Ketobacter alkanivorans: one gene and its partner. The protein of the gene in region 1 interacts with the protein of each later gene in a pairwise test. Links are inferred from orthologs where the notes say so. Each region holds a gene or a part of one and is shown on either strand. Other genes may lie near its edges.

What was found.
Region 2: the proteins of dnaQ (region 1) and dnaE interact in binary tests that used the Escherichia coli proteins (3 or more experiments, as listed by UniProt). The link is inferred for Ketobacter alkanivorans from one-to-one orthologs.

The regions. Positions count from the first base shown.
Region 1 is NZ_CP022684.1:304,949-313,039, reverse strand. What follows is about bases 2,375-5,138. They hold dnaQ (DNA polymerase III subunit epsilon), read left to right. Parts: upstream 2,375-3,281; coding sequence 3,282-3,995; downstream 3,996-5,138. Other genes in these bases: Kalk_RS01390 (hypothetical protein), read left to right, coding at 4,267-5,138; rnhA (ribonuclease HI), read left to right, coding at 2,835-3,278; Kalk_RS01405 (class I SAM-dependent methyltransferase), read left to right, coding at 2,375-2,838. Outside these bases: Kalk_RS01415 (lytic transglycosylase), read right to left, coding at 1-985; gloB (hydroxyacylglutathione hydrolase), read right to left, coding at 1,154-1,933; more of Kalk_RS01405, read left to right, coding at 2,020-2,374; more of Kalk_RS01390, read left to right, coding at 5,139-5,979; nudC (NAD(+) diphosphatase), read left to right, coding at 5,992-6,810; Kalk_RS01380 (hypothetical protein), read left to right, coding at 6,836-7,492; protease SohB, read left to right, coding at 7,574-8,091. UniProt on the Escherichia coli protein: DNA polymerase III is a complex, multichain enzyme responsible for most of the replicative synthesis in bacteria. The epsilon subunit contain the editing function and is a proofreading 3'-5' exonuclease.
Region 2 is NZ_CP022684.1:1,070,825-1,080,128, forward strand. The notes cover bases 2,179-6,155. They hold dnaE (DNA polymerase III subunit alpha), read right to left. Parts: upstream 5,847-6,155; coding sequence 2,379-5,846; downstream 2,179-2,378. Other genes in these bases: Kalk_RS04510 (acetyl-CoA carboxylase carboxyltransferase subunit alpha), read right to left, coding at 2,179-2,221; rnhB (ribonuclease HII), read right to left, coding at 5,874-6,155. Outside these bases: Kalk_RS04500 (DUF2057 family protein), read right to left, coding at 1-340; Kalk_RS04505 (sulfite exporter TauE/SafE family protein), read right to left, coding at 486-1,268; more of Kalk_RS04510, read right to left, coding at 1,268-2,178; more of rnhB, read right to left, coding at 6,156-6,464; lpxB (lipid-A-disaccharide synthase), read right to left, coding at 6,454-7,650; lpxA (acyl-ACP--UDP-N-acetylglucosamine O-acyltransferase), read right to left, coding at 7,664-8,431; 3-hydroxyacyl-ACP dehydratase FabZ, read right to left, coding at 8,433-8,870; lpxD (UDP-3-O-(3-hydroxymyristoyl)glucosamine N-acyltransferase), read right to left, coding at 8,962-9,304. UniProt on the Escherichia coli protein: DNA polymerase III is a complex, multichain enzyme responsible for most of the replicative synthesis in bacteria. This DNA polymerase also exhibits 3' to 5' exonuclease activity. The alpha chain is the DNA polymerase catalytic subunit.

The DNA of each region.
Region 1 (8,091 bases):
GTGCCACGGCGTCTCGCATGATCTGGGCTTTTTCAACCGGCACCAGCAGGCGATGCGGGCCGTCGGGGTCAGTGGCCCAACGGTTAAAACCCGGGTTGAGTCGGTATAGCTCATTGATCGACATTTCAGCCATCTTTGCGGCCAAGGCCAGATCCAGTTGAGCGCCTATATCAATAGACTCAAAAAACGGCTGATACGGGTAATCTATCAAGGTAATGCCGTATTTCTCCGGGTTATCGAATAGCTGTGCGATGGCCACCAGTTTGGGGACATAGGCCCGAGTCTCTTTGGGCAAATCCAGTGACCAAAAGTCGGTGGGCTTGCCCAGCCGCTTGTTCTTGCGAATGGCATTGCGCACTGTACCGGCACCGGAATTGTACGAGGCCAAAGCTAACATCCAGTCTCCATCAAACTGGTTATTGAGGGATTCCAGATAGTTCATGGCTGCGTCGGTTGCGGCAACAATGTCACGCCGGCCTTCGTACCACCAGGTTTGCTTCAGCCCGAATGCGCGCCCGGTTCCGGGTATAAACTGCCAGATGCCGGCAGCGCGACCGTGGGAGTAAGCAAAAGGATCGTAGGCGCTTTCTACGATTGGCAGCAGCGCCAGTTCGCTGGGTAAGCCCCGCTTTTTGGACTCTTCGATGATGTAATAAAGATACGGTTCGGCCCGCTGGGTGACCCGGTCAAGATAGGATTGGTGCTTGGCGTACCAGTCCCGCTGCACTTTGATGCGAGGATTATCTGCATTCAGGTCGAGGATGGTGTTCTTGCGATACACCTCCCACATGGAGACAGCAATCTCTGCGTTGCTCTCCCCAGAATGACTATCCATAAGGAGCACGTCATCGGAGGCATCGGGGATATAGTATTCAGGGCCATCATAGAAAGTTTCTTCGGCGGCCGCTTCCTCTGCATCCAGGATATCGTTAATCAACGGGGCTACGCTGGCCTCGTAGGTAACAATTTCGGGTTCCTTAGTCATGTTCGAGGTACAGGACAGTGTGAACAGCGATGATACGACAATAAGGCTGGGAAGCCTGAACAGCAATTTAGACGAACTCAACACGTAGGATTCCGGAAGTCATGATGCCAATAGGTTAGGCGGGTATTGTATGGACAGTGCCTACCTAGAACAATTCGGTGAAAAGCGTTAGAAATTGTCTTTCCACTGTCGCAGTGTAGCAAAACTGGCCAGGACATTGGCGGGACGCTCTCCGCATTTTGATTGTAAAGTCCGCAATACCGACTCTTTATCTGCTCGAAGAAAGGGGTTCACCTTCAGCTCCAGACCAATAGAGGATGGCAAGCTGGGCAAATTTTGATCACGCAACTTCATGACCTCTTTTATACGCTTGGCCACGTCTTCGTTGTCGGGCTCCACCGCTTGCGCGAATTTGAGGTTGGCGGTGGTGTATTCATGGGTGCAGCAAACGGTGGTCTCAACCGGCAATGCCGCCAGAGTCTGAAGTGAGTCATGCATTTGTTCAGGCGTGCCTTCGAACAGCCGTCCGCAACCTGAGGAGAACAGAGTGTCACCACAAAACAGCAGGGGGCCTTTGGGTGTTTCTTTAGCGTAGTAGGCAATGTGGCCCAAGGTATGGCCCGGCACATCGATTACCCCAAATGTGATTCCCCATGCCAGCTCAATGGTGTCACCACCAGACAGCGGTTGAGTGCAGCCAGGAATGGTTTCTGTCGCCGGGCCCCAAACGGGTATGCCGGGATAAGCCGCCACAAGAGGGGCAATACCGGATACATGATCCCAGTGATGATGGGTAATCAAGATCCCTTTCAAATCGAGCGAGCGATCCTTTAGATAGTCCAGTACCGAATCGGCTTGCCCTGGGTCCACTACATAGGCAGTTTGGTTGTCATGAAGACACCATATATAGTTATCAGTAAACACGGGTAACGGATGAAGAGTCAGCATGGATTATGGTAACCTGATGTTTGATTGTTTTATTTAGCCTACTCATCCAGCCACTGAACGAGCCATAGCAGGACAGCCGAGAGACTATGAGTTTACCCAGACTATTCAAGCCGTTTCAACAGGTGCATGGTGCATCGGTTCATCCGCTGCTCACCAAATGGTTTGAATCAGAGCTGGGTCAGGAACTGCTCGAAGAGGAGCAGGACATCCTTGATCGGGTGCTGCCCTCCATGTTTGGCTATCATTTAGTGCAGACCGGTATTGGCAGACCCCATTGGCTAGCGGGCACGAGCACCATTCACAACAAACTTTACGTCAGTGAAAAGCCGCAACACCATGATCAATATCGTTGTGTATGCAGCCGTTTGGATGAACTGGCGCTGGCGACAGAAAGTGTGGATGTAGCAATTTTGCACCATAGCCTGGATTTCGATAGCTCGCCTCATCGTGCTCTGCGGGAGATTTCCCGTGCGGTGATTCCCGGCGGGCGTATTGTCATTGTCGGCTTTAATCCGTGGAGTATCTGGGGGTTGGGTCGTTTCTTTCTGATGCAAACCGCAGGCATGCCCTGGAGTGGCAACTTTATTAGCCCCTATCGCCTGTCAGACTGGCTGAAGCTGCTGGATTTCCACGTCGAAGGATACGAGAGCACAGCGTTCGGCCTGCCCACCGCCAATCGCCGCACTCGCAAGCTGTTTAACTGGATCGCCTATCTTGGGCAGCGCATCTGGCAACAGCGCGGCGGCGTTTACGTCCTTGTGGCGGTCAAACAGGTTTCAACCCTTACCCCAATCAAACCCCGCTTCCGTACCGTGAAGGACACCTTGGTTAACATCCCCATAGCGGGAATCGCCAAGCCGTCCACACGACACCAGTGCAACCCGGGAAGCAGTTCGGAGTCATAATGGATTTTGTAGAAATATTCACCGATGGTGCCTGCAAGGGAAACCCAGGGCCAGGTGGCTGGGGTGTTCTGTTGCGTTTTAACGGCGTTGAAAAAAGCCTGAAAGGCGCAGAAAAAGACACCACTAACAACCGCATGGAGTTAACGGCCGCGTTAGAAGGCCTGAAAAGCTTGAAGCGCCCCTGCAAGGTCAGCCTCACAACGGACTCTCAATACGTGCGCAAAGGTATTACCGAATGGATACATGGCTGGAAAAAGAAAGGCTGGAAGAATGCCAGCAAACAACCGGTGAAAAATGCCGACCTCTGGCAGTCACTGGATGCTGTTCGCCAGCAGCATGAAGTGGAGTGGCATTGGGTAAAAGGGCACAGCGGTCATCGAGAGAACGAAATAGTGGATCAACTGGCAAATCAGGCCATCGATGAAATGTTAGGGCGTTAGGTTATGAGACAGATAGTACTGGATACTGAAACCACAGGCCTGGAGCCTGCTGAAGGTCACCGAATCATTGAAATCGGCTGCGTGGAAATGGTCAACCGCCGCCTGACCGGGAACAACTTCCACCGCTATTTGCAACCCGATCGAGAGATAGACGACGGCGCAATCGAAGTGCACGGTATCACCAATGAGTTCCTGGTGGACAAACCTCGCTTCAAAGACATCGCGCAGGAGTTTCTCGATTACATCAAGGGTGCTCAATTAGTCATCCATAATGCCGCATTTGACGTGGGCTTTATGGATCATGAGTTTCGGCTGGTAGGGCCGCAGCTGGGCAAAACTGAGGATCACTGTACGGTTCTTGATACGCTGCTGATGGCCAGAAAGATGCATCCGGGCCAGCGCAACAGTCTGGATGCTCTCTGTAAACGCTACGAAATAGACAACTCCCACCGGGATCTGCACGGCGCACTGCTGGATGCCGAGATATTGGCTGACGTTTACCTCGGCATGACCGGTGGCCAGACCAACCTAATCCTATCCACCGGTGATGGCGGGGAAGAGGGCGGAATAACCGGGGCAGCCATCAAACGTCTGCCAACGGACAGGCCCCCCTTGCGGGTGCTCCAAGCCACCCCTGAAGAATTGGTGTTACACGAAGAAAGGCTGCAGAGCCTCGACAAGATCAGCGGTGGAAACTGCGTCTGGCTCAAGCACTAATATTTTTCCGGTTCTGTGCGGTGGTTCTATTGTTTAAGTTGTCCAAATCTCAATTAAAAGATACATTTAAACAATAGGTTAGCTGTGTTTATTCACGCTCCACCTAAACAACCCCAGTAACATGCGGTCGGGGTGGCTTTATCTCATTGAAGTAAAACAAGAAAAAGAAACTATAATGAGATAAGCCCTGTGTAAACATTCTTAGGTTAGGTGTGCCTTTAAAGCAGCCTGATCCATTGAGTCCGCTTTTAAGAACAAGAACGGTGTCAGCATGCTAACAATTGAAGGTTCAGCCTCACTAAACCTGGTCAAAGAACAGATTGATGAATCACTGTCTATTGCAGAATCCAATCTTGAGCAGTTCGTTGAGGAACCCGAGAACGAAGCCCGTTTAAAAGCGGCAATTGAGCAATTTGCTCTCATAAAGGGCGTGTTCAAACTCATAAACCTGCCAGGCTCTGCCATTCTGTCAGAAGAGCTTGAGCTGCTTGGGCATAAAATACTGGCTCATCACGACAAAAATAATGAACCGGAACTGGCTGCTATCAGCAACGCCATTATGGTGCTGGTTCATTACCTTGAATACGTTGAGGTCAAAAAGCAGGCATTGCCAGTATTGCTGATACCCACCATCAACGAAGTTCGGTTTTTTCTCAATCGCCCCATGATCACCGAAAGCGTATTTTTTGATTTGGGGGAGAATCCACCACGCCCATCGAAAGGCGCTGCGGCAGCACCGGACATGGAACAACTGCAAACATCCGGTCGACGCTTGCGTCATATGTATCAGGTTGGATTGTTAGGCATATTGCGTAACGAAAGTGTTTCGGCCAACGCCAAAATGATGTCCCGCGCGGTTTCCCGTATCGACGCTCTAACCGGAAACGCTCCCATATCCAAGCTGTGGTGGTTAACCCTTGCCGTGCTCGAAGCAATCGGCAAAGAGGCTGTGGAACTGAACGTAGCGCGCAAATCGCTTTTGGGTTTGGTGGATCGGCAAATTAAAAACGTCATTCATCTGGGGGAGTCTGCGCTTAACAAAGAGCCCCCCAAACCCACCGTTCAGGAGTGCGTTTACATCGCATCCCTGGCTGGCCCGGTTGGCGATCATCTCAAAGAGGTGATGGATCTGTTTAAACTGGAAACAGGCGGACTGACCGATGCCAATCTGCGTCAGGAGCAGGAAATACTGCGCGGCCCTGGTGGCACCGTAATTCGCTCAGTCGCTGAGGCCCTGACCGAAGAATTGAATCACATTAAAGACTCGCTGGATTTGGGTGCACGTGGTGCCTCCACCGATGACGAAGGCTTCGAATCCATCGCTGAAGCCATGAGAAAGGTGGGAAATACCCTGATTATGCTCGGCCTGAGCAAAGCCGCTGGCTTGTTCAAAGAGAAGGCAGACATCGTGCGCAATTGGAAAGCCGAAGACGTTGACGCCGAGTCCGATGAGTTCAACCGGGTGGCGGATGCCTTGCTGTACGTAGAAAACAGCGTGGCCACCCTGTCGCCACGTCGCGGCCCAGATAGCAGTCTGTACAGCAGTAAAGCCGAAGAAGCCATGTCTGACGGCATTTCAGTCACCCAGCTTGATGATGCCCGTCGCGTCGTCGTCGGAGAGGCACGGGCCGGGTTATCCCTAGCCAAGCGAGCCATCACCTCATTTATGGACTCTAACTGGGATGGCATGCACCTCAACAACGTACCGGTCACTCTTAAGTCCGTATGGGGCGGCTTATTGTTTTTACAGCTGCATCGAGCTGCCGCGGTGGTTGAAGCCTGCGAAGCCTTCATCGAGAATCAATTGATCCGAGATCGCAGTGCGCCCCCTACAACAGCCTTAATGGAAACCCTGGCCGATGCCATCACCAGCGTGGACTATTTCCTCGAAGGCATGGAGGACGATAAGCCCATCGGCGAAGGCATCATGGAAGTAGCGGAAGAAAGCATGCAGGAACTGGGTTATCCGGTTAAAGCGGCATAACGGTTGAATGTAATGGATTTTGTACCCGGAGTCATTGCCCCCGACGATCACGAAGGCGAAGCCATATGGTTTGCATTTCATAAAGGCAGGCTTTTGATGGTGCAGGATCAGTATGGGTTGATGGTGCCGCAGATTGACCGTTTCTCACTGCTGGGCATTCCCCATCGTAGCCCCCATTATTTAGGCCAACTGCAAAGCAGCCCCTGCTATGCCGTTACGCTGGAATGTGAGGGCCCGTTGCCACCCAACTACATGCTGCACGACCTACGTCGCGTGGCCATGATGGTCGACCCGAATCTGTTTATGATCGCCGGTAAAGCGCGACAGGTTCTGGATTGGGATACCAACCACCGCTTTTGTGGCCGCTGCGGCACAGAAACAGTGCATCACGACAGGGATAGGGCCAAACTGTGTCCTAGCTGTGGCCACACCCAGTACCCCCGTATTTCGCCTTGCATCATCGTGTTGGTGACCAAAGGCACTGAGATACTGTTAGCTCGATCACCGAATTTCCCCCAGGGCATGTTCTCAACCCTCGCAGGGTTTGTGGAGGCGGGTGAAACCCTCGAAATGGCTGTGCATCGTGAGATACAAGAAGAGGTGGGGGTACGGGTTAAGAATTTGGAATACAAAGGCAGCCAACCGTGGCCTTTCCCCCATTCACTCATGATTGGGTTTCATGCTGAATACGCAGGTGGCGACATTATCCTAGAGGATGATGAAATCGAAGAGGCGGGGTGGTGGAACATCAATGACCTGCCATCTATCCCACCGCGAGGCTCAATTTCCCATGAGCTAATTGCACAATATCTGGCAACAATGTCAACCTGACGGCTAATTACAACGGAATCACTCTATGCAATATCAATGGATCACAGCGCCGTTTGCCATCTTCAGCCTTATCTTGCTGGTGATCGCTCTGTTCATGTTATTACGCAAGGATTGGATTCTGGGCTGGATCAAAGGCACAGCAGGATTCCTCTTTCTCACTCTTTCTATCATCATGGGCCTGACCGCCCTGAACGTAAACGCATATCGGCCTGTGGACAAAGAAGTCACAGTGGCCACCATCAGTTTTGACAAGCTCGATAACCAGTTTTACAAGGCCAACGTCGTCATGTCCTCCAGTGGCTCGGAAATGCCATTCGAGATCAGCGGTGACCTTTGGCAAGTGGATGCCCGAGTAATCAAGTGGAAAGGGCTACTCGCAACCTTGGGCGGGCGTCCTGGTTATAAGTTGGATCGCATTCAGGGCCGCTACTTCACACTTGAGGACGAGCGCACCAAGCCCCGCAGCATCTACGCTCTCAGCAATCCTGATGTAGGCTTCGATCTGTGGAATGCGCTGGATAGCCTGTCCAATCACTTTGCGTGGTTTGATGCTGAATATGGCAGCGCCACCTTTCTCCCCATGGCCGATGGTGCCTTGTTTACCATCCAGCTCACCAACAACGGCCTGATTGCACGCCCGGAAAACGACCGTGCAATCATTGCCATCAAAGAATGGGAATAGGTAGGATTCCCATTGCCTTTGCGGTATCTTATGGCCTCGAATAACATTCAGGATCCATCCTAGCTACGAGGTTTTTACGTGATCGAATTTTTGTCTGAATACGGCCTTTTTCTTGCCAAGGCCGTAACCGTCGTTATCGCCATCATCATGATCATCAGTGTGGCGGCAGCCAGTGCACAATCCCGGCAGCGACGTGACCACAAAGGCGAAATAATGGTTACGCCTCTCAATGATTTTTTCGATGATCTTCAAGACACCCTGCGCCATTACCTGCTGGACAAGCACGAGCTGAAAGAGCTTGAAAAAGCACGCAAAAAGGAAGAAAAGGCCAAGAAAAAAATCAAGGATGAACCACGTCGAAAGCGTATTTTTGTGCTGGATTTTGATGGTGATGTCAAAGCCTCTGGTGTAGAGCATTTTGCCAACGAAATTACCGCCGTGCTGACGATGGTTGAACGCCAGGACGAGGTGGTGCTCCGTCTGGAAAGCCCAGGCGGGCAAGTACATTCCTATGGACTGGCATCCTCACAGTTAGAGCGCTTTCGCCAAAGAGAGATCCCGTTAACAGTGTGCGTCGATAAAGTGGCTGCCAGCGGTGG
Region 2 (9,304 bases), 770 kb from region 1 along the record:
GCTTTGGATTAACAACCTGATAGGTCTTACCCGCTTCTGCAAGAAACGTGATTTTTGCAGGGCGAGAAACCACTTTTTCGTGCTCATCATTGGATATTTCAAACAGATCCGAATACTCCACCATCAAAGTACGCTCACCGGCTTGCACGCGATAAGTGGTTTGCTGGCCAATGAAGCCCGTGCTCACCTCATCGTTATCAATATATTTAAACAACACAGTTGGTGAAGATTTGATCAGAGCAGCTTGTTTGTCCTGGCCTTCATACAGGTTTTGTACTTTCTGACTGGCGCATGCCGATAACAAAGAAACCAGCAACACAGAGAGAATCAGACGCTTCATAAAATCATTTCCTTAATCACAGCGGAGTTTTCGGCATCATATTACAGAATTATGTCACGGCTGTGACATACATTCTTAGCACGCATAAAATTCATGACGGAAACCGGCGATCGAAGAACAGGCTGCAGAACAGGTGCGCGGGCCTCTATCCCAGCAGTAATTTAACACCCACTACTACCAGCAAGGCTGCAAAGATCTTTTTAAGAGTGGCCGCCGGTAATCTGTGGGCCAGACGGGCACCGACTTGAGCGAAGATAACGCTGGTAACAGAGATCCCAAGCAGTGCAGGCAGATAGACATAGCCAAAACTGTATTCAGGTGTTGATTCATCCCACCCGGTAACGATAAAACCAAAGGCTCCCGCTACTGCGATTGGCATTCCCCCTGCGGCTGAGGTGCCAACAGCCTGCTGCATCTTAACGTTGCACCAGGTCAGGAAAGGCACACTAAGAGACCCTCCGCCGATACCGAATATTGCAGAAATTGAGCCTATCACCACACCCACCAACGATAGCCCCGCCTTACCAGGAAGCTCTCGGGACGCCTTGGGTTTTACTCCGGCCGCCATCTGCAGTGCTATGAGTATGGCAAATACACCAAACAGCATCTGCAATACTCGGCCGTTGATGATGTCTGCCAGCTTGGCACCCAAAAGGGCTCCGCCGGCTAATCCAAATGCAAACCAGGTAAGCACAGGCCAAAGCACAGCGCCTTTTTTATGATGCTGATAAACTGATCCAGAGGAGGTAATGATGATGGTGGCAAGGGAGGTGCCCACTGCCATATGAGTGAGCACGTCGGGTGAAAACTGAATTGCGCTAAAAGCGTAGATCAACACCGGGACAATAATTAAACCGCCGCCCACACCAAGCAGGCCAGCGGCTAACCCTGCCACTATACCCAGGGCAGGGTATATCAAGTATTCCATTAACCGGTGAAGCCGTAACTCATTAAACGCTGATAGCGCTCCGCCATCAGGGCTTCTTCATCTTTGGCGGTAAGGCGCTCCAGGTTTTCGATCAAGGCAGCCTTAAGTGAATCGGCCACTGCGCTATGATTACGATGACTGCCACCCAGCGGCTCCGGAATAATCTGATCCACCAGCCCCAGCTCATGCAGTCGTTCAGCCGTGAGCCCCATGGCGGCTGCCGCATCCGATGCGTACTCGGCACTTTTCCAAAGAATGGAGGCACAGCCTTCGGGCGAAATGACTGAGTACGTACTGTACTGAAGCATCTGTAAATGATCACACACGCCAATGGCCAGCGCACCGCCGGAGCCACCTTCGCCGATGACAGTGGCGATGATGGGGGTTTTCAAACTGGCCATTACCGCTAGATTACGGGCGATGGCCTCGCTCTGACCTCGCTCTTCTGCTTCGATGCCAGGATAAGCTCCGGGGGTATCGATAAAGGTCAGCAGTGGCATTTTAAAACGCTCCGCCATCTGCATCAGGCGCATGGCCTTGCGATAGCCCTCTGGCTGCGGCATGCCAAAATTACGGCGTACTTTTTCTTTAACATCCCGACCTTTCTGATGGCCGATGATCATTACCGGCTTGCCGTCCAAACGGGCCACACCGCCAATAATGGCCTTGTCATCCCCAAAGGTACGATCACCGTGGAGCTCATCGAACTCGGTAAAAATCAGGTCGATATAATCCAAGGTGTAGGGACGCTTGGGGTGGCGCGCCAGCTGGGCAATTTGCCAGGAGGTTAAATTGGAAAAGATGGTTTCAGTCAGCGAAAGGCTCTTGTCTTTCAGCTGTTTCACTTCATCGGTAATATTCAGTGCGGTGCTGTCGCCCATATTGCGCAGCTCGTTAATCTTGGATTCCAGTTCTGCGATAGGTTGTTCGAAATCCAGATAGTTAGGATTCATAACTCATTGATCCTGTTTAATTGTTATAGGCTATGGGTTAGCGAGTTTATTCAGCCCAATACCTTACGTGAAGCGCGCCAACCTGTCGAGATTTAGGCTGGCAAGAAGGGGCGCGATTTTGTGGCAAAATGTTATCCCAACCGGCTGGCAGTCAGGATCAGCGATAATGCACTGTCAGGGTTCGCTCACCACACAGCTGCTCTAATTGTTTTATAAGCTCCGGCTTGGGGGAAATACGCCAGTCGTCCCCCAGGTATAGGCGTCCATGAGCACCCTGACGGGCATACTGAATCCGGACCTTGCAGCCGCCTTCGCGATAGGGTGTCAGGGCAGCCTGCAATTGTTGGCTGAACTCTGGCCCTACTCGGGACTGGTCGATGTCTAAACTGATCAAACGGGCGTAGTTTTCCCGCGCTTGAGCGATACCAAAGACTTTGCGGGTTACCATTTTCAGGCCGCCGGAGTAGTCATCCATGCTGACATCCCCTTCCACCACCAGTACCGCATCTTTGATAAGCTGATCCTTATATTCTTCATAGGTATCAGAGAAGATGGATATTTCCAAACGCCCGCTCTTGTCATCCAACGTCAAGAATGCCATTTTGTCGCCGCGTTTGTTTTTCATGACCCGCTGAGCAATCACCAGCCCGGCCACGATGGAGCGCGACTCTTTAGTGTTACCTGGTTTCACATCGGCGATCCGACAAGAGATAAAGTGGGAAATCTCCTCTAGATACTGATCTATAGGGTGTCCGGTCAGATACAGGCCAAGGGTATCTTTTTCGCCGTTAAGACGCTCATCATCACTCCAGGGTTTGACCTTGGCCCACTCGGGTTCGGGCTGCTCCTCTTCTTCCACAGCACCGAACATGTCCATGATGCCAAGATCCTGGTTTTTACTTTCCTGCTCGGCGTAACGCATGGCCTCCTGCAGGCTGGCCATAAGAGTGGCGCGGTCTGGCCCCAGCTTGTCCAATGCGCCGGCACGCACCAAGGCTTCCATAGAGCGCTTATTGAGTTTTTTCAGATCGACTCTGCGGCAGAACTCAAACAAGTTTTTGAAGGGCTTATTAGCGTCGCGGGCCTCCAGGATAGCCTCGATGGGGCCCTCCCCCAATCCTTTGATTGCGCCTAACCCGTACACAACCTGCTCTTGCTCACCCACTGTAAACTTGTACTCACTGACGTTCACATCCGGCGACACAATAGCCAGTTTCATGCGACGACATTCATCAATCAACGTCACCACTTTGTCGGTGTTGTGCATATCGGCAGACAGCACCGCGGCCATAAAACCAGCTGGATAATGGGCCTTGAGCCAAGCTGTCTGATACGACACCAGTGCATAGGCAGCGGAGTGGGATTTGTTAAAGCCGTACTTGGCGAACTCTTCCATGGTGTCGAAGATTTCGCCTGAAAGTTTAGGGTCGATGCCATTCTTGGCAGCACCATCCACAAACAAACCCCGTTGCTGGGCCATAACGTCGGCTTTCTTTTTACCCATAGCACGACGCAACAAATCAGCGCCGCCCAGAGTAAAATCTGCCAGCACCTGGGGAATCAGCATCACCTGTTCCTGATACAGAATGGTGCCGTAGGTGGTATCCAGAACAGGCTTCAGATCGGGGTGGGGGTAATCTACCTTTTGCCGCCCATGCTTTCGGGCGATAAAGTCATCCACCATGCCAGAACCCAGAGGGCCAGGACGAAACAAGGCCACCAACGCGACGATGTCTTCGAAGGTGTTAGGTTTGAGGCGTTTTATCAGATCTTTCATACCCCGTGATTCCAGCTGGAATACGGCGGTGGTCTCGGCTCTTTGCAGCAGGTCAAAAGAAGCTTGGTCATCGAGCGGAATTCGCTCAATGTCTACCGGTGGCTCGCCCTGCTTTTCCAATACAGGATTGATGGTTTTCAGGGCCCAGTCCACGATGGTCAACGTGCGCAGGCCGAGGAAATCGAACTTCACCAAGCCCGCTGCTTCCACATCGTCTTTATCAAACTGGGTAACCAGGTTGTTACCGTGTTCATCGCAATAGAGAGGCACGTAATCCGTAAGGGCAGAAGGCGCAATGACCACACCTCCGGCGTGCTTACCCACGTTACGGGTAATACCTTCCAGCTTGAGGGCCATGTCCAGCAGTTCACGGACGTCCTCATCGCGATCGTACAATTCTTGCAGCTGGGGCTCCTGCTCTATGGCTTTGCTGAGTGTCATACCGACTTCAAAGGGAATCAGTTTGGCAATACGATCCACGAAACCGTAGGATCGACCTTGTACTCGCCCAACATCGCGCACTACCGCTTTTGCCGCCATCGAACCGAATGTAATGATCTGGCTGACCGCATTACGACCATATTTTTCGGCCACATAATCGATAACACGATCACGACCGTCCATACAAAAGTCAACGTCGAAATCGGGCATGGATACCCGCTCAGGGTTGAGAAACCGTTCGAACAGCAGATCGTATTCCAATGGATCGAGGTCGGTTATTTTCAGCACGTAGGCAACGAGAGAGCCTGCGCCGGAGCCCCGCCCCGGCCCCACCGGCACACCATTGTTTTTGGCCCATTGGATAAAGTCCGCAACAATGAGGAAGTACCCAGGAAACCCCATCTGAATGATTACATCCAACTCACTCTGCAAACGCTCATCATAAGGTTTGCGGATTTCGGCAAACCCAGGATCATTCACGTCATACAGAAAGGCCAGGCGTTGCTCGAGCCCCTTGCGGGATTCGGCGATGATAAAGTCGTCCAACGTCATGCCTTCAGGCACTGGGTAGTCCGGCAGGAAATAGGTGCCCAGGGGGATCTCAAAACTGCAGCGCTTCGCTATCTCAACCGTGTTTTCGATGGCCTCAGGGATGTCCTGAAACAGCTCACACATCTCTTCGGGGGATTTCAGATACTGCTCTTCACTGTAGCGTTGCTCACGACTGGGGTCTTCCAGTGTCCAACCCTCGTATATACAGACGCGGGTTTCGTGGGCTTCAAAGTCATCCCGTTTCAGAAAACGGACATCGTTGGTCGCCACCACCGGCAAGTTGAACTTCTGCGCGACATCTACAGCAAGGTGCAAATAGGTTTCATCATCCTGACGCGAGGTACGGTGAAGCTCCAAATAAAACGAATCAGGAAACAGCTCGCTGTACTCTGCAAGCAGCTGCTCGACTTTGTCGTGCTTCCCCCCTAGTAATGCACGACCGATTTCGGCTTGCCTGCCACCGGACAAACAGATCAAGCCATCTGTTTTTTGTCGCAGGTAGTCACGGGCAATAATTGCTTTGTCGAGCTTTTGGCCATGTAGATAAGATTCAGACACCAGTTCAGTCAGGTTGCGATAACCTTGTAAGCTTTTGGCGAGCAATACGATCTGGGTTGGCGGCTCATCGGGCTGGGCTGATTCAAGCAGTACGTCTGCGCCGTAAATGGGTTTGAGCCCCGCATCCATGGCAGACCGCTGAAACTTCACCAGGGCGAACATGTTGCAGAAATCCGTAAGAGCCAAGGCTGGCATATTCATTTCAGAACACAATTTCGCCAACGGCTTAATACGCACCAGTCCATCCACCAGTGAATATTCAGAATGAATACGCAGATGTACGAATGGTTGTGTCATGTTAGTGCGCCTGTGCTGTAGGTGAGTTTAATCCAGCAATTTTGCCACCGGCCCGAACGAGCGGCGGTGTATTTCCGTAGGGCCGAGCTTATGCAAGGCATCCATGTGAACTTTGGTAGGATAGCCTTTATGCTTGGCAAAGCCATAGCCAGGATAGCGCTGCTCCATCTCATCCATCTCTCGGTCACGAGTGACTTTAGCGAGGATAGAGGCCGCGCTGATGCAGGGTTCAGTGAGATCCCCTTTTACAATTGCCTGAGATGGGCAGGGCAAATTCGGACACCGATTACCATCCACCAAGGCAAATTCTGCCATCGGTGACAGTTGTTCTACTGCCCTCTGCATAGCCAGCATACTGGCGTGCAAGATATTGAGTTTATCTATTTCCTCTACATTGGCTCGGCCAATGGCCCACGCCAGAGCATCCCGCTGGATGATCTCAAACAGAGCTTCGCGCTTTTTTTCTGAGAGTTTCTTGGAATCGGTAAGCCCCGCAATGGGTTTGTCAGGATGAAGTATCACCGCTGCAGCAACCACATCCCATGCCAATGGCCCGCGCCCGACCTCATCAACACCTGCGATCAGTTTACCATTGGCGAAGCCAATCTCAGCCTGCATTTACTACGCCCTCACCCGCCGAACTAGCCTGCTTTTCGAGCAAACCGGCAATGGCCGCAGCGGCCTGCTCGCTGGCATTCATATTCAGTTGATCGTGGATTTCACCGAAACGTGCCTGCATGGTCTTACAGCGCTGTGGATCCTGCATTAAACCAAAGAGCGCACGAGCCAGAACCTCCGGGCGTGCATTTTCCTGCAAGAATTCAGGGGCAATTTCTTCATCCGCCAGTAAGTTGGGCAGGGCAATAAACTTGTTCTTCACCAATGGGGACAAAATCGCATGAGTAATCGCCCCCCAGCTGAAGGCCACTACCATCGGGCGTTTCAGCAACATGGCTTCCAATGTCACGGTGCCAGAGGTAGCCAACACGTAATCAGCGCCCGCCATCACCTCTCGGGCATGACCATCCACCAACTGGATGGGCAATTCAGTATTCAGTTGTTTCAACTGCAGTTCGAACTGGTGTCGACGCTGATCATTCGCTAACGGCACAATAAACTTGGTTTGGGGGCTCATGATGGCTATCAGGCGCATGGTTTCCAAAAACAATGGGCCCATGTATTTCAGTTCACCACCGCGACTTCCTGGTAGAACCGCTACAACCTTATCGGCCGGCGCAAATTCCCAATAGCGCTTGGCGCGGTCATGATCGATTTTGGAATCAATATCTGTCGCAAAGGGGTGCCCAACAAACTTTACCGGTACATCAAAGCGTTTATAGAAATCTGCCTCGAACGGAAGCAGTGTCAGCATCAAATCCACATCGCGGCGAATTTTGAAAACCCGCTTCTGTCGCCAGGCCCAAACGGTTGGTGAAACGTAGTGTACGGTTTTGATACCGTGCGTTTTTAAGAAGCCTTCTACGGGTAGATTGAAATCAGGGGAATCAATACCGATGAACACATCAATTTTTTCATCGAGAAATCGCTGTTTTAAAGTCTTGCGAATATTGAGTAGTTCTCGCAACCGGCCCAGCACCGCAAATATACCCATCACACTCAGTCGGTCTATGGGGAAAAGACTTTCGCAACCGGCCTCGATCATAGCCGGACCACCAATCCCCACAAATCGAGCGCTCGGCCAGTGTTTGCGCAACGCCTTAATCAGGCCGGCACCCAGCTGGTCACCGGACATTTCGCCCGCAACAATGCCAACAGTGATCGCAGAACTGTTATGAGGAGGCATATCAGTACCGAAATTAGCGGGCAATGCCACGACTGGAAGACTTTATCGAATCGATGAAAAGCTGTAGATTGGGATCGTGGGGCTTCGCTTCGAGCTGAGCCAAAGCCTGCTCGAGTTTCAATCCACGCATGTACACGGTTTTGTAGGCATCTTTCAATAACGACATGGATTCCTTGCTGAAATTGCGCCGCCGCATGCCTTCAAAATTCATACCTGCGGGCCTTGCCGGGTTACCCGCTACCATCATAAAGGCTGGCACGTCCTTACCGGTCAACGCTCCCATCCCCAGCATTGCATAAGGCCCCACGTGACAGAACTGGTGAGCACCGGAAAACCCGGCAAAAATCACATCATGGGCCACATGCACGTGCCCAGCCATGGTGGCATGGGCTGCAAAAATATTATCATCGCCGATCTGGCAGTCATGGGCCACATGCACGTATCCCATGATCAGGTTGCGACTGCCGATACGGGTTACACCTTCATCCTGTATGGTTCCACGATGAATCGTACAACACTCACGAATGTGGTTATCGTCACCAATTTCCAGGCGGGTTGGTTCGCCTTTGTATTTTTTGTCCTGGCAATCCTCTCCCACCGAGGCAAACTGGAATATGCGATTACGCTTGCCAATCTTGGTGGGGCCTTTAATGCAGGCATGAGAATTAACTACGGTACCAGAGTCGATTTCGACACCGGGACCGATATAGGAAAACGGGCCAACTTCGACATCCGCAGCCAGCTCCGCCTTTGGATCAACTACAGCTTGTGGGTGGATCAATCTACAAATCCCTTTCTGCACAGGTTATATCGGAAACGGCGACCTCTTGCCCGTCCACCGTTGCTACCGCATGGAACTTCCAAATAGTACGTTTTCTGGATTTAATGGTAGCTCGCATCACCAACTGCTCACCCGGCAAAACCGGCCGACGAAACTTGGTTTTATCTACAGAGGCCACCACATAAACCTTGTTGCTGCTGGCAGTCTGACCGACTGTCTTGAACGCCAGCAAGCCCGCCGTTTGCGCCATTGCCTCGATAATGAGTACGCCGGGCAAAATAGGGTTATCGGGAAAATGCCCTTCAAATACTGGCTCATTATTGGAAATGCCGCGTACCGCAACAATGTACTCCCCTTCAACCAGCTCAAGCACCCTGTCCACTTGCAGGAATGGGGCACGATGGGGAAGGATCTCTTTAATTTCGTTAATATTCATCATAGTTCAACGGGTAGAATCTATCTCATTTTAAATCACTAGCTTAGGGGGATTCCAGCAACAATTCATCTCTTATAAGGTAACACGATATGAATCACTGGTCAGAGGTTTGCTGAGATTTTAACAGCTTCTCCAGTCGGCTGATTTTGCGGGCCATTTCATCGAGCTGACGGAACCGCGCTGCATTTTTGCGCCAAAGAGACGTGGTAGACATGGCGGTACCTGAGGAATAGGAGCCGGGCTCTGTAATGCTTTTGGTAATAGCGCTGCGCATGGTGAGATGAACTCGATCTGTTATCTCAAGGTGTCCGGCAATGCCAACGGCACCGGCAATTGTACAGTACTTACCAATTTTGGTGCTTCCCGCGATGCCGGTACAACCGGCGATGGCGGTACACTCCCCTATCTCAACGTTGTGCGCTATCTGAATCTGGTTA